Regions from separate parts of the Sinorhizobium sp. NFACC03 genome, predicted to be linked through region 1. Evidence: predicted binding sites of a transcription regulator. Region 1 holds the regulator's gene; each other region holds the start of a gene.
The links. The regulator PhoB, encoded in region 1, activates phosphate uptake and scavenging genes when phosphate is short. The targets are predictions, from matches to a motif close to TGTCATNNANCTGTCAT.

Region 1 (4,021 bases):
CAACGTCGCCTACGGTCCGCGCATCCACGGACTTGCCCGCACCAAGGCGGACTTTGACGATGTGGTCGAGACCAGCCTGCAGAAGGCAGGTTTGTGGAACGAGGTGAAGGACCGCCTGCAGGAGCCGGGCACCGGCCTCTCCGGTGGTCAGCAGCAGCGCCTTTGCATCGCACGCGCTGTTGCCGTCAGCCCGGAAGTCATCCTGATGGACGAGCCCTGCTCGGCACTCGACCCGATCGCGACCGCCAAGGTCGAGGAACTCATCCACGAACTGCGCACGAACTTCACGATCGTCATCGTGACCCACTCGATGCAGCAGGCCGCCCGCGTGTCGCAGCGCACCGCCATGTTCCACCTCGGCAATCTCGTCGAGGAGAACGACACCGACAAGATGTTCACCAATCCGGATGACCAGCGCACCCAGGATTACATCATGGGCCGCTTCGGCTGAGGCCAATCACGGCTGCAACAGTCACTGGAAAGCGCCTGTAAGGATCGACGATCATGTCCATGCATATCATGTCCGCCTATGACGAAGAACTGAAGTACCTGACGCGCCGCATCTCGGAAATGGGCGGTCTCGCCGAGCAGATGGTCGCCGAATCCGTCCGCGCCCTAGTCAATTCCGACCTGGCGCTGGCGCAAAAGGTAATCTCGGACGACACCGTTCTCGATGATGCCGAGCGCCAGATCGGCGAGAAGGCGATTGTCACGATCGCCAAGCGCCAGCCGGTCGCCGCCGACCTTCGCGAGATCATGGGGTCGATCCGCATCGCCTCCGACCTGGAGCGTGTCGGCGACCTCGGCAAGAACACTGCCAAGCGCGTGATCGCGGTTGCCGGTTCGGGCATCCCGCGCAAGCTCGCCCGCGGTCTCGAGCATCTCGCCGAACTCGCTCTGGTGCAGCTCAAGGAAGTGCTCGACGTCTATGCCTCGCGTTCGCCGGAAAAGGCCAATAGCATTCGCGAACGCGACGAGGAGATCGACGCGATCTACACCTCGCTGTTCCGCGAGCTGCTCACCTACATGATGGAAGATCCGCGCAACATCACGCCCTGCACGCATCTTCTGTTCTGTGCCAAGAACATCGAGCGTATCGGCGACCACGCGACCAACATCGCCGAGACGATCTATTACATGGCGACGGGTGCCCAGCCGGAGGGCGAGCGCCCGAAGGATGACAACACGTCGACGTTGGGCTCGGTCAACGACTAGAAGGTTTGAGCGGGATGCGGGGGACAACCGCATACACTTTTCCTCATCCCGCTCTGGCGTCAAACGCGCCGTTCGCAATGCATGCCCATGAGTATCATCCGGTCGCGGCTTCGGTCGCGGCCCCGAATTCCTGCATCTGAAGCATGCGGCTTTTCGCACCGCCTTTGAAAATGGCGGGGATGCTCCAGATTTAGAGTGTCTGAGTGCCGGCCGGTCCGCTGGACCCGCGCGGCGCTCGCGGTAAGGAGACGTTACCTGATGTTGCCAAAAATCGCCGTGGTCGAAGACGAAGAGGCGCTGAGCGTCCTGCTGCGTTACAATCTGGAAGCTGAAGGCTTCGACGTCGATACGATCCTCAGGGGTGACGAGGCGGAGATCCGGCTACAGGAACGCCTGCCCGACCTTCTGATCCTCGACTGGATGTTGCCTGGCGTCTCCGGCATCGAGCTTTGCCGTAGGTTGCGCCAGCGCCCGGAGACGGAGCGGCTGCCGATCATCATGCTGACGGCGCGCGGCGAGGAAAGCGAGCGCGTTCGCGGTCTCGCGACCGGGGCCGACGACTATGTGGTCAAGCCCTTCTCCACGCCGGAGCTGATGGCCCGCGTCAAGGCGATGCTCCGCCGGGCGAAGCCCGAAGTTCTCTCGACGCTGCTGCGCTGCGGCGACATCGAGCTCGACCGGGAAACCCATCGCGTCCATCGTCGCAGCCGCGAAGTTCGCCTGGGGCCGACGGAGTTCCGCCTGCTGGAGTTCCTGATGTCCTCTCCGGGCCGTGTCTTCTCGCGCTCGCAGTTGCTGGACGGCGTCTGGGGCCACGACATCTATGTCGACGAGCGGACCGTCGACGTGCATGTCGGCCGCCTGCGCAAGGCGCTGAACTTCTCGACCATGCCTGATGTCATCCGCACCGTGCGCGGCGCCGGCTACTCGCTCGAAAGCTGAGAAGGGCAAACAGAAGTCAATGAAAAAGGGGCCGATCGGCCCCTTTCGTTTTGGTCCTGTGCGGATCCTTAGCGCATCCGACGGCGCTCGGCGGATGGCTGGTAGGCAAGCCGCGCATGGAAGCTGCAATAGGGCGAAGCTTCCGGGGAATCGTTGCCGCAGAAGTGGAACTCTTCCTTCAGCGGGTCGCCGATCGGCCACTTGCAGGTGCGTTCGGTGAGCTGGGTCAGCTCGAGGCGGCGCGACATCGGCACGACCACGTCGGTCTGGATGCTGAAATCCTGCTCGGCAACGAGATCGACTTCGATCTCTTCCTTGAGGACGGTGGCGCCGGACGGACGGGCAACGGTGCGGGTCGAAACGCGCGAGGCGTAGTTCGGAGCGCGCGGCGCCGAGGTCGGCCGCTTCGGGCGGGCTGCCGCAGTGGTGCTGCCGCCGGCTTTGGCGCGGCCGGGAAGGCTCAGGCGATGAACCTTGCCGATGACAGCGTTACGGCTGACGCCGCCGAGCTGTGCCGCGATCTGGCTTGCGCTCAGGCCCTCGGACCAAAGCTTCTTCAGTTTCTCCACCCGCTCGTCAGTCCAGTTCATTTCTGCACTCTCCGTTCTCAGCGTTGGGGATGGCAGAATCCCTCACCGCACCCCGGTTGAATCTCGAGGTTGCAAACGCGATAACTCTTTTGGTGACTAGGTCCGCCGCATGCGTCTAGTAATTGAATGTTAACGTACTGACCGCCGGACTCCGTGGCAAGAGTCCGGGGAATCACGCCGAATCGAATTCGTAGTTTTCCCCAACTTGCTCGATCAGCGTTGCATTTTTGCAAGCCCTTCCGGCCGATTTTTTCGTCGCAGGGAAATGGATCTCGTTACCGCGCTGCAAGGCTTGGTTTTGTTGACATTGCAGTGCGAAATAGGAATAGTGCCTGCGCCGCCGAAAGGCGGCATTTTTGATTTTTATCGGGCCGCATGAAGCAGCGGGACCGATGCCGATTGGAGTGAAGGAGAGCCTCGCATGACTGCAACCACGCCGCTTTACGATACCTACATGCGCGCGCCGTTGCGTTTCGAGCGAGGAGAGGGCGTCTGGCTGATCGCCGAAGACGGCTCGCGCTATCTCGACTTCGCTGCCGGCGTTGCCGTGAACTCGCTCGGCCATGCGCATCCGCATCTCGTCGAGGCGCTGAAGGCGCAGGCCGAGAAGGTTTGGCACCTTTCCAACCTTTACGAGGTTCCCGGTCAGGAAAGTCTTGGACGCCGCCTGGCCGCCGTAACCTTTGCTGATCGGGTCTTCTTCACCAATTCCGGTGCGGAAGCGCTGGAATGCGCGATCAAGACGGCGCGGCGCTACCACTTCGCCAAAGGCCAGCCGGAGAAGTTTCACATCATCACCTTCGAGGGCGCCTTCCACGGCCGCACGATCGCGACGATCGCGGCCGGTGGTCAGCAAAAGTACATTGAAGGTTTCGGGCCAAAGGCCCCAGGGTTCTACCAGGTTCCGTTCGGCGACCTCGCAGCCGTCAAGAATGCGATCACCGAGGAGACCGCCGCGATCCTGATCGAGCCGATCCAGGGCGAGGGCGGCATCCGTCCCGCGACCAAGGAATTCATGCAGGAACTGCGCGCCCTCTGCGACGAATTCGGCCTGCTCCTGATCCTCGACGAGGTTCAGACCGGCGTCGGCCGCACCGGCAAGCTTTTCGCCCATGAGTGGACGGGCATCCGCCCGGATATCATGGCCGTTGCCAAGGGTATCGGTGGCGGCTTCCCGCTCGGCGCTTGCCTGGCGACGGAAGAGGCGGCCGCCGGCATGGTGGCGGGCACGCATGGCTCGACCTATGGCGGCAATCCGCTGGCGATGGCCGTCG
Region 2 (4,021 bases), on a different contig from region 1:
CGCTCATCGGCTACCCTCGATCGCGGAAGCGGTTGGTGATCGGGTACCGCCGGTCGCGGCCAAAATTCTTCTTGGTGATCTTGACGCCCGGCGCCGATTGCCGCCGCTTGTATTCGGCAATGTAGAGCAGGTGTTCGACCCGGTGAACCGTCGCCTCGTCATGGCCGCGGGCGACGATCTCGTCGGTCCCCATCTCCTTTTCCACCAGGCATTCGAGAATGTCGTCGAGCACCGGATAGGGCGGCAAAGAATCCTGGTCCGTCTGGTTGGGACGCAATTCAGCCGAGGGCGCCTTGTCGATAATATTTGGGGGAATGACGACGCCGGAGGGTCCAAGCGCGCCCGGCGGAACCGTGGTGTTGCGCCAGCGCGAGATGGCATAGACCTCCATCTTGTAGAGATCCTTGATCGGATTGAAGCCGCCGTTCATGTCGCCATAGAGCGTGGCATAGCCGACCGACATTTCCGACTTGTTGCCCGTCGTCACCACCATCGAGCCGAACTTGTTGGAGATCGCCATCAGGATGGTGCCGCGGGTACGGCTCTGCAGGTTCTCCTCGGTGATGCCGGATTCGGTCCCCTCGAACATGTCGGAGAGCGCGCTTAAGAACCCTTCGACCGGCTCGGAGATCGGCACGATATCGTAGCGGCAGCCGAGCGCTGCGGCACATTCCTTGGCGTCCTTCAGCGATTCCTGCGAGGTGTAGCGATAGGGCAGCATGACGGTGCGCACCCGCTCCTCGCCGAGCGCATCGACCGCCAGCGCCGCGCAGATCGCGGAATCGATACCGCCGGAAAGGCCGAGTACGACGTTCTTGAAGCCGTTTTTGTTCACATAGTCACGGAAGCCGAGCATGCAGGCGCGGTAGTCCGCCTCCTCGCGCTCCGGCAGGCGCGACTGCAGCCCGCTTTCGCAATGCCAGCCGCTTTCGCCCTTCTTCCATTCGACGATCGAAATCGCCTCTTCGAACTGGCTCATCTGGAAGGCGAGAGACTTGTCGGTGTTGAAGGCGAAGCTTGCGCCGTCGAACACCAGTTCGTCCTGGCCGCCGAGCTGGTTGGCATAGATCATCGGCAGGCCGGTCTCGAGCACCTGCTTGAGGACCACCTGGTGGCGCACATCCACCTTGCCACGAAAATAGGGCGAACCGTTCGGCGACAGCAGGATTTCCGCGCCGCTTTCCGCTAGTGTCTCGCAAACGCCGAGATCGCCCCAGATGTCCTCGCAGATCGGAATGCCGATGCGCACGCCGCGGAAATTCACCGGGCCCGGCATCTCGCCCTGGTCGAAGACGCGCTTCTCGTCGAACTCGCCATAGTTCGGCAGATCGACCTTGTCGCGGAACGCGATCACCTTGCCATCGTCAAGCACGGCCACCGAATTGTGCCGGCCGGTCTTGGCCTGGCGCGGGAAGCCGATGATGACGCCCGGGCCGCCGTCCGCCGTGTCGCTCGCGAGCTTCTCGACCGCCTGGAGGCAGGCCTTCAGGAATGCCGGCTTCAGCACGAGATCTTCGGGCGGATAGCCGGAAATGAACAGCTCCGTCAAAAGCAGGAGATCGGCGCCCTGGCGCGCCGCATCGGCACGCGCCTCACGCGCCTTGGCCAGGTTTCCGGCGATGTCGCCCACCGTCGGATTGAGCTGGGCGATTGCGATGCGCAGGAGCGAGGGGGCGATCTTGTGAGCGGTCATGAGCGGGCCTGTCGGTCTGTTCTGAGCGATTGCGTCTGACTTTCGCAATGTTCTTTAGCGCAATCCGCAGGAAAATACCCACAGGCAATCGCCGCTCCGCGAAAAAAACCGAAAAATTCTGTCTTTCCCGGTTCTTATGAAGGGCCGTTGCAGCGCCCTCACGCCACGAAAAGCTGTTCCCAAACCCCGTTAAGAAACCATTCATCCCCTGTTCAAAATGACGGGCGTATGACAGTTACACGACACATTTATGAAACTGGAGAACATGTTGGCTAGTATCGATTCCGCTGTCGCGAGAGGTTCGCGCGTCTATGTCGATAGACCCGGCTTCACCGCACGGCACGCCAAGACGCTTGCGGCCACCCGCAGCGCATTGTTCTCCCTTTTTGTCGCAGCCGCTCTCGTCTTCGCCGTCGAGCTGATCGTGCGCCAGTCGATGGCCGATACGCTCGCCTATATGCTCGACCCGACGCGCCCGGCGCTGACGACTGTCGGTGCATTCTTCCTGATGCTGCTGGCCGTCGACGGCATTTTCGGCCGCGAACATAAGTCGGCCGTGGTGATTGCGCCGCTCGCCATCATACCCGCCGTCGTCTGCCAGCAGAAGCAGGTCTTCCTGTCCGATCCGCTTTATCCGACCGATTTCCTGTTCGGCCGCCAGATCATGGAATTGATGCCGGTGCTGGTGAAGGACCGCCCCTGGACCGCCGTCGGCATCGTCGTCGGCCTCATCGCCGCCGTTGCCGCCATCGGCCTCTTGCTGCGCTACGCCTGGCGCAATTTCCCCAAGCTGACGCGCCGCGAGCGCATCGCTCGTGCGGCCTTTGCGCTGCCGCTGCTCTTCGCCTTCTGGCACATCATGGATTACAACCAGTTCTCCTGGATCCGTGATCGCCTGAAGGTCATCCCCATCATGTGGGACCAGACCGAGAACTATAAGCACAACGGCTTTGCGCTTGCCTTCGCCATCAACCTGCCGATGGCCAATGTCAGCGCGCCCGCTGGCTACATGGCCGACGCCATCGATCGCATTCCGGTGAAGCCGCTTCCGGCTGGCACCTCGCACCGCGGCAAGCCCGACGTCATCGTGCTGATGAGCGAATCCTTCTGGGATCCGACCCGCCTGCCCAACGTCAAGCTCTCGCCCGATCCGATGCCGACGATCCGCGAGATGCAGTCGGGCAACGTCTTCTCGCCGGAATTCGGCGGCATGACCGCCAATGTCGAGTTCGAGGCGCTGACCGGCTTCTCCAACGCCTTCCTGCCCTATGGCAGCATTCCGTACCAGCAGTACATCCGCAACCCGATCCCGTCGCTCGCTACCTTCTTCCGTGGCGAAGGCTATGTCTCGCGCGCCATCCATCCCTTCCAGAGCTGGTTCTGGAACCGTACCGCCGTCTACAAGGCCTTCGGTTTCGACACCTTCAAGTCGGAAGAGAACATGCCGCCGATGCAGAAGCGCGGCATCTTTGCCTCGGACGAGTCGCTGACGCATGAGATCATCCGCCAGGCCGACGCCATGGACGATCCGTTCTTCTTCTTTGCGGTGACACTGCAGGGCCATGGCCCCTATGAGGCAAACCGCTATGCCAAGAACACCATCAAGGTCGAAGGCAACCTGCCCGAAAGCGACCGGCAGGTGCTGGAAACCTATGCTCAAGGCATCAAGGAAGCCGACGAGAGCCTGAAGAAGCTGATGGACTGGGCAAAGAAGCGCGATCGCGAAACGATCATCGTGCTGTTCGGCGACCACCTGCCGCCGCTCAACACGGTCTATACCAGCACCGGCTTCATGAAGGGCGTCACGGCGGAGCGCAAGGGCTCGAAGGACCAGATGAAGGCGCAGCACGAAACGCCGCTCGTCGTCTGGTCGAACAAAACAGGCCCGAGAAAGAACGTCGGCACGATCAGCCCGGCCTTCCTCTCCTACCAGATCCTCAAGCAGTCCGGCTACGAGCACCCCTATTACACCGGGTTCCTCGGCAAGGTTCATGACCAATACCGGGTCGTCGACCGCTACATGCTGATCCGCAGGAACGGCAAGGAAGTCGCCGAGTGGTCGCGCCAGCCGAAGGTGCCGGCTCTCTTGCGTGACTATCGCTTCCTGCAGCACGACATGATGTTTGGAGACCGCTTCTCGACCGACCGGTTCTTCAAGTCCCACGCCGACCTCTTCGCAAGCGCGGCCGAGACCCACTGAACCACGAGCGCCGGACCGGCCACACCCGGTCCGGCTCTTCATGCTCTCGGTCGGCCAGATTTTTCCGCGACGCAAAACCGCCACGCACATTTGCTGGAAATGCTCTAGATTTTCTCCGGTCAACCCCG
Region 3 (4,021 bases), on a different contig from region 1:
GATCGACAGGCGGTGGATCTGCCGCGCCCCTTCGGCACCGGCCATTCGGGCAATATTCTCGCCACCGGTCGCAAAACCGGGGCTGACGAAGCCTCCATTTCGACCGGAAGCCCCGAAGCCGATACTCTCGGCCTCGAGCACGACCACCGACTGCCCGGCGCGTGCAAGCTGAAGCGCCGTTGTCAGACCAGCAAGCCCACCGCCGACAACGACCGTGTCACATTCGATGGTTTCCGAAAGCACTGGTCTGACCTTCCGGTCGACCATCGTATTTTTGTAGTAGGTGTCGGGATAGGACATGTTCTCTCGCTCTGCGGACAGCGATTAAGGGTTGCGGGGCGGCACGAACTGCCGCCGCGCAGACTTGTCCAATTCACTCGGCGCTATAGTCCTTGCCGTACCATTTGGTGGTAAAGCTCGCGAGCGTGCCGTCCTTCTTCATCTCCGCGATGAGGTCGCCGATCTTCTTCGTCCACTCGGGGTCGGTCTTTTCTGCGATAACGACGAGCGGCTCCTTGAACGCGTACTCGCCGTCAAGGACCTTGAGCGGATAACCGTTCTTGATGGCGTTGAGCGCTGTCTGTTCCGGCGCGATGACCGCATCAAGGCGCACGCCATTGCCGAGGCGCAGGTCGTCGAAGGGGAGCATGGAATCGGCGAAGGTGCGGATCTCGCCCGGGTCCAGCTTGTATTCGATCGGCGGAAGCCCCGGCGCGTCGATTTCCAACTGCCGGCGAATGAAATCTTCCGATGTCGTGGCCGTTTCAACGCCGACGACCTTGCCGTTCAGGTCGGTGACAGACTTCGCCTCGCTATCCTTGTGCAGCACATAGACATAGGGGCTGTAGTAATAGATGCCGGCGAAGTCGATGACCTGGGCGCGCGCCTTGGTGGGGGTGACGGAGCCGACGCCGACGTCATAACGTCCTTGCCAGCGGCCGCCGGTCAAGGTCGCCCAGTCCGGCGTCTCGAAGCTGACCTCGACGCCAAGGCGCTTGCCGATCTCGCGGGAGACATCGATGTCAAAGCCGACCAGTTGGTTGCTGTCGTCGAGATAGCTCTGCGGCGGCCACCCGCTATTGGTGGCGACCACCATGGCCTTCTTGCTCATGACACGGTCGAGCGTCTCGCCTGCCTGCGCGGCGGTGGCAAGCGCCAGCGCGGCAGCGCCGACGGCGAGCTGTAGAACCAGTTTCCTCACGCATTCCTCCTGTTTGAACGTCAGCAATGGGTTCCCGTTATGTAAGATGTCTGACAACATAAGTTAGAAAAGATCGATAAAGACGAGTCAAGGGCGGAAGCGCATCCGCTCCATGAAACGAAGTGATGGGACCATGTGTCTTCGTGATGAATGAGCCAACGAAGCGCGCTCCGGCACAGAGGCGCCGTCATACCGGCAAGAGGCAGCAGGGTATCCCGTCTCCGACTTCGGACAAGTACAGGACAAAGCGGCAATTCGGCGCGCGAACTCAAAAGCGCAGTTCCCGGATCGACCCCGGGCCTATCGTGGGTCGCAGCATCCTGAGGCTGATTTAGAGAGTAGCGTTGAACCCATGAACCTCGCCACACCGATTGAAGCCATCGGCGAAACCTGACAGGAATACCTCCGGGAGGACGGTTCATGTATTATGCGATCTTGGCTTATCACACGGCAGGCGTGGTAGAATCCTGGAGTGAGGAGGAGGATGCGGCCTTGATGTCCGAGCTGCTCCAGGTTCATGATCGCTTCGTTCAGCAGAAATCATTCGGACCGGCCGCACGGCTCGGCCCCGTCGAAGGTGCGGTGACACTGAGGGGCAAGGGCGAAGGCATCGTCACAGACGGCCCTTTCGCGGAAACCAAGGAACAGCTTCTCGGCCTCTATGTCGTGGACTTCCCGACGATCGAGGCGGCCATCGCAGCGGCACGCGACCTGCGACGCAGCAATCCAACGGCGATCTACGAGATCCGACCGATCGCGCTCTATGTTCCGGGGGCAACCTTGGAGCCTGGACCGTAGAGCCAGGAATCGCCCGGCGTTACTGTGCTAGGACGCGATCAGGCGACCGCCCTCGATCCAGCCGAATCTCAAGCTGCAATCTTGCGGGAGGTGGCCAATCGGGCACCCGCCGGGGCGATGTCGTTCACTTTTGATTAACCCAGCCCGCGCGGGTGTGAACTGTAACAGAACTTACAACAAACTGACATTTCGCTTTCATGAAGCGCCGATATGGCAGGTGTCATACCGATGACCGGTCTCCCCGAAAGAGGACCTGCTAGAAATGTTTCAGTTGAAGAGTGTAACCCGCCAGTTCGGCAAGAAGACAGCCGTAAGTTCGGTTACCTTCGACATCCCGCAGGGTCAGATGGTCGGCGTGATTGGCCGCTCGGGCGCCGGCAAGTCGACGCTCTTGCGCATGATCAATCGCCTCGTCGACCTGTCTTCAGGCTCGATCGTCTATGACGGCGCGGAGGTTTCGTCGCTTCGCGGTGCTGCACTGCGCAACTGGCAGCGCGACTGCGCCATGATCTTTCAGCAGTTCAACCTGGTACCGCGCCTCGACGTGCTCACCAACGTTCTGCTCGGTCGCCTCAATCACCGCTCGACGGTGCTCAGCATCCTCAACATGTTCACCCGCGAAGAACGGATCATGGCGATCGGCGCGCTTGAGCGCCTCGGCATCGAACAGACCGCACTTCAGCCGGCAGGCACTCTCTCCGGCGGCCAGCAGCAGCGCGTGGCGATCGCCCGCGCGCTGATGCAGCAGCCGAAGGTTCTGCTCGCCGACGAGCCGATCGCCTCGCTCGACCCGCTGAACGCCAAAATCGTCATGGACGCACTGCGCGACATCAACGAACGCGACGGCATCACGGTCATCACCAATCTCCACACCCTCGATACCGCGCGCAACTATTGCGAACGCATCATCGGCATGGCGCATGGCCGCGTCGTCTTCGACGGCCAGCCCAAGGATCTGACGGCGGCAGCGGTTGCCGAGATCTACGGCGCCGACACGGGCATCGAGGAATCGATGACCTCCACCAGCATCAACATTCCGGCGGCCGAACCGCAGGAAGAAACGGCATCTGCCGGCCTCAAGCCGCTGGCACTGGCCGGCATCTGACGCCCGCCAGGATCGAAAGCCCGCGTCAAGGGCACCTCTTTGAAACCGAATAGGATCCGGCCAAGCCGGACACACGGGAGAACCTTATGCTCAAGAAAGCTCTTCTGGGCGCCGTCGCGCTCCTCGCCCTCGTCGGCCACGCTCAGGCTAAAGACCTCAAGGAATTCCGCATCGGCATTCTCGGCGGCGAAAACGAAGCCGACCGCCTGCGCAACTTCCAGTGCCTCGTCGACAAGCTGCCGGCTGCCATCGGCGTCGAGAAGGTCTCGCTGTTCCCGGCCGCCGACTATGACGGCGTTATCCAGGGCCTGCTCGGTGGCACGCTCGACTACGCCGAGCTCGGCGCTTCCGGCTATGCCAAGATCTACCTCGCCAAGGCTGACGCCGTCGAGCCGATCCTGACGACCGTTCAGACCGACGGTTCGACCGGCTACCACTCGATCATGGTTGCCCGCAAGGATTCCGGCATCACCAAGCTCGAAGACCTGAAGGGCAAGAAGCTCGGCTTCGCCGATCCGGACTCGACCTCGGGCTACCTCGTCCCGCTCGTCACCCTGCCGGAAGCGATCGGCGCGCCGGTCAAGGAATTCTTCGGTGAAACCGGCTTCGGCGGCGGTCACGAAAACCTCGTTCTCGAAGTTGTCAAGGGCACCTTCGATGCCGGCACGACCTTCGGCTCGGGCGTCGGCGAATTCAAGGACGGCTACACCTCGGGCAACCTGAAGAAGATGGTCGACAAGGGCATCCTCGACATGAACGATCTCGTAGAGCTCTGGAAGTCGCCGCTGATCCCGAACGGCCCGATCGTCGTGCGCACCTCGATGAACGACGACATGAAGGCGAAGTTCAAGCAGTTCATGGTCGACCTGCCGAAGACCGACGCTGCCTGCTTCTCCGCCATCCAGGGCGGTGATTTC
Region 4 (4,021 bases), on a different contig from region 1:
GGTGGACGCGGGCGATGTCGGCGCGCAGGCCGACTGCGACGCGGCCGCGGTCGTCAAGGCCGACGGTACGGGCCGGTGTCGAGGTCACCATCGCGATCGCCTTCGGCAGGTCGATGGCTTCGACTTCGTCGGAAAGAACGAAGGGCGCGTGGATCAGGCTGAAGGGCACATAGTCCGACGACAGCACGTCGAGAACGCCACGCTCCGCCAGGTCTCGGGCGGCGATGTTGCCGGAGTGCGACTTGCCGCGCACGATGTTCGGCGCACCCATGAGAACGCTCAAACCCGCGCGGTGTGAGGCTTCCGCCGCTTCGAAGCTCGTCGGGAATTCGGCAAGCTTGATGCCGAAGCCGACCGATTCTTCGACGTGGTCGACGGTCGCGTCGTCATGGCTGGCAATCGTGATGCCGCGGGCGGCGCAGGCCTCAGCCAGCGCAGTGCGATGCGGGCCGGCATATTTCGCCGAAAGCGCCTGCTGACGCTCGACGAAGCGGGCGAACTCCGCGTCGGAAAGGCCGCGCTTGGATTTGTAGTAGAGCGTGTACTGGTCCATCGTCTGGAACTGACGCTGGCCGGGCGCGTGGTCCATCAGCGAGACGAGCTTGACCTGTGGGTCGTTCCGGAAGTCCTCGTAGTGATCGAGCACGTCGGAGGTCGAGACCTCGCAGCGCAGGTGGATCAAGTGGTCGGCGCGCAGCCGACCTTCTTCCTTGGCCTGCGCCAGGGCGTCGGCCATGCTGCGCATCTCACCCTTCTGGAAACCGCCATCTTCGTCGGAGCCGAGCCGAAGGCAGTCGAAGACAGTGGTGATACCCGAGGTGACGACCTGCGCGTCATGCGCCTGGATCGCCGCGATCTTCAGCCAGCGCACGCCCGGGCGCGGCGAATAGTGGGCCTCGAGGTGATCGGTGTGCAGTTCGATGAGGCCGGGAATAAGGTAGTCGCCTTCGAAGTCCTCGCCGCTGGCGACCGTCCCCCCGGAGATATCGGCAATCTTGCCGTCGCGGATCTGCACCGAGCCGTCGAGGATACTGTCCTCGAGGACGATGCGGGCGTTGGTCAAAACCTGTTCTTTGCTCATCTCATGCAATCTTTCGTTGGGTGTCGCTGCCGAGCGGCAGCAGGGAGCGGACAGTAAAGGGGGCGCCGCGCTCCGGTTCGACGAAGAGCGCGACTGACGTCACGTGAAGCGGTTTGCCGATATGTTCGGCAAAGGTGGATTCGAGCGCCGATCGCATGACGCCGCTGGTTTCGGTGGGCACCGGACCGGTCAAAGTCAGATGGAACTGAAATTCTTCGAATACATAGGGATAGCCCCATTCCCTCAGGTAGCGCCTCTGGCGTTCCGGGAGGCTCTCCGGCTTGCGCCGGGCGAAGTCCGCCTCCGACAGCGGCGCGCGGAACGGGTCGAAGCGGTGAACGGCATCTTCGGCCAGATCCTGCAGTTCGGCAGAGAGAGCGGACGGTACCAGGGCGAAGAACGGACCGAGCTGGTGCAGGACAATTTCAGGGATTTCGAAGGGATCGAGGTCAGCGGCGAAGCATTCGAAGATGCTGAGGAGTTCGTCTTCGTCGCGGCCCTCGGCAAGCTCGAAGGGAGCCTTCAGCGTTCCGTGAAAACCGTAGCGTCGCGGGTCTGCTGTCAGTGTGCGTTGCGTCGCTTCGTCGATCCCGGCGATCGTCGGAAGAGCAAGATCTTGGCCGGTAAAGGCGTCACGGCCAAGCCAACGGGACGCGGTCTGCGACAGCCGGTCGTCCGCCGGCGGCGCGAAGTAGATTGCATAACGCACGGTCTTCACTTTCTTGTAGCGACCGGCCCGCCGGGGAGGCGGGTCGATTGTTTGCGGGATGCGATGCGCAGCTAGCCGATTTCCATGACAACATCATGATGGTGGAGGCGCAAATGCTTGGCTGTCGTCAATGTGCCCTGCGACCCATCAGGCGTGAACGGCACGCGTTCGAGATGCTGTCGAAAATAAAGACAACCAGCAAGATCAGAAGCACCATATAGGCGACATTTTCCCAATCGGAATTGGTGCGCATTGCTTCCCAGAGCTTGAGACCGATACCGCCCGCGCCGACAGCACCGATGATCGTCGCCGATCGGGTGTTCGATTCCCAGAAGTAAAGCGCCTGGCTGGCAAAGACCGGCAACACCTGCGGCAGCACGCCGAAGCGCTGTACGGCAAGCGGCGCAGCACCCACCGACTTGACGCCTTCGCGCTGCTTGTCGTCGATGTTTTCCAGCGCCTCTGAATAGAGCTTCCCGAGCGTGCCGGTGTCGGTGAAGAAGATCGCCGAGATACCGGCAAGCGGTCCGGGGCCGAAGGCGCGGGTAAAAAACAGCGCCCAGATGAACATATCGACCGACCGCAGGAAGTCGAAGAAGCGCTTGACCAACTGATTGGTCATGAAGCTTGGTGTGATGTTGCGGGCCGCGAGGAAGCAGAGCGGGAAGGCGATCAGCGATGCAAAGAGTGTGCCGACGAAGGCCATGACGACGGTCTGCAGCAGCTTCGTCCAGACATCCAGATGCTGCCACTCGGCGTTATAGAGGATGTTGTTCCAGGCAAGCGAGAGGTTCGAGCGGGATGGATCGATGCGCTCGCCGGATATGATGAGCGAGGCGACCTCGCCATAGCTCTTGCCGAAGAAGGGCGAGTTGGTGTCGAAGAGGAAGTTCGCCCAGCCGAAGAAGCGGTTGCGGACGGAGACCTCGTCGCCTTCGACTTCCGCCCAGCCGGTGGCGCCGAATGCAAGCACGATCTTCTCGCCTGGACGCTTCTGCGTCGCCCAGGTGGGCAGCGTGCCCTGCGGCATCACCCTGTCGGCGCCATCGACGGCCATCACCAGGGTCTCGCCGCCATGCGTCGCCTTGACCAGGCTGTCGTCGATCTCGATCCTGGTTGAGCGGTCATAGGTCACGACGACTCGTGTCAGGACTTCTTCCGTGCGGGTTTCGACGCGGTTCTGAGCTTCGGCCGTGGTGGTGCCGCCGAGTGCTGAACCGGGCGTCATGAAGCTGAAGGACGAGCTTGCCTTCGGCTTTGCCGCCTGCGTCGTCGACGCCGGAATTTCCACGCGGCGCGTCACCGTCTCCTTGTCGAGTTCCACCCAATCCGGATCGGGATTGGGCCCGAGCGGCGAATTGCGCTGATAGTTGAGGCTCATTGTCCGGTCGGAGGCGATATGGATCTCGGGCCTCACCTCGTAGGAGACCCAGTCGGCGAGATAAGTGCCGGCGATACCCCAGTTGGCGTTGCCAAGCACCTGACCGATCGAGAAGAACCACCAGCTGAAGATGAGATAGACGACAATGCCGCCGGCGATCGTTGCCGTGCGTACACGCTTGAAGGTCGAGGATTTCAGGAGCTCGGGATGGCGGGCCGCGATCGCGTCCATCTCCATCGGGCTCAGTCGTGTGGTCGTGGTCATAGCGCGCACCTACTGGGCAAGCTGGAAGGCCTGTTCGCCAACGAGGCGACGGCGAAGCCAGGCGGAAAACTGGTCGACGGCGAAAATGGTCGCAAACAGCAGGATGACGATCGCAAGCGTTTTCGCCTGGTGGCCCTGGCCGATCGAAAGGCGCAGCAGCTCGCCGATGCCACCGCCACCAACGGCGCCGATGATGGTCGAGGCGCGCACGTTGATTTCGAGGCGCAGCAGGAAGTAGCTGGTGAAGTTGGGCAGCACCTGCGGCACCATGCCGAACCAGACGCGCTCGATCCAGTTGCCGCCCGCGGCACGCAGGCCCTCATCCGGTTTCATGTCGGCGTTTTCGACCACTTCGTAGAAGAGCTTGCCGAGCGCACCGACCGTGTGGATCGAGACCGCGGCGATCGCGGGAATGGGGCCGAGCGAGAGGATGGCAAGGAAGAAGCCGGCAATCACCACTTCCGGAAAGGCGCGCAGGATCTCCATGATCCGGCGAACGGTACCGCGGATCCACGGATTGGGCATCAGGTTGCGCGCGGCGAAGAAGCAGAGCACGAAACCGAGTGCCGTGCCGATGATCGTCGAG

Region 2: the regulator PhoB is predicted to act here: its motif matches at 1,922-1,938, upstream of BLU35_RS10255 (LTA synthase family protein).
Region 3: the regulator PhoB is predicted to act here: its motif matches at 2,182-2,198, upstream of phnC (phosphonate ABC transporter ATP-binding protein).
Region 4: the regulator PhoB is predicted to act here: its motif matches at 1,875-1,891, upstream of BLU35_RS09390 (DUF1045 domain-containing protein).

Annotation. Positions count from the first base shown of each region.
Region 1 covers NZ_FMXF01000001.1:75,272-79,292, forward strand. The annotation lists gene pstB (phosphate ABC transporter ATP-binding protein PstB) at 1-451, shown strand, start outside; gene phoU (phosphate signaling complex protein PhoU) at 502-1,215, shown strand; gene phoB (phosphate regulon transcriptional regulator PhoB) at 1,474-2,157, shown strand; gene BLU35_RS00370 (GcrA family cell cycle regulator) at 2,226-2,747, opposite strand; gene BLU35_RS00375 (aspartate aminotransferase family protein) at 3,169-4,021, shown strand, end outside.
Region 2 covers NZ_FMXF01000005.1:111,800-115,820, reverse strand. The annotation lists gene BLU35_RS10265 (hypothetical protein) at 1-7, opposite strand, end outside; gene BLU35_RS10260 (NAD+ synthase) at 11-1,693, opposite strand; gene BLU35_RS10255 (LTA synthase family protein) at 1,962-3,893, shown strand.
Region 3 covers NZ_FMXF01000004.1:219,277-223,297, reverse strand. The annotation lists gene BLU35_RS09425 (NAD(P)/FAD-dependent oxidoreductase) at 1-300, opposite strand, end outside; gene BLU35_RS09420 (transporter substrate-binding domain-containing protein) at 374-1,201, opposite strand; gene BLU35_RS09415 (YciI family protein) at 1,622-1,999, shown strand; gene phnC (phosphonate ABC transporter ATP-binding protein) at 2,262-3,104, shown strand; gene phnD (phosphonate ABC transporter substrate-binding protein) at 3,191-4,021, shown strand, end outside.
Region 4 covers NZ_FMXF01000004.1:214,617-218,637, forward strand. The annotation lists gene BLU35_RS09385 (alpha-D-ribose 1-methylphosphonate 5-triphosphate diphosphatase) at 1-1,081, opposite strand, end outside; gene BLU35_RS09390 (DUF1045 domain-containing protein) at 1,083-1,790, opposite strand; gene phnE (phosphonate ABC transporter, permease protein PhnE) at 1,918-3,435, opposite strand; gene phnE (phosphonate ABC transporter, permease protein PhnE) at 3,445-4,021, opposite strand, start outside.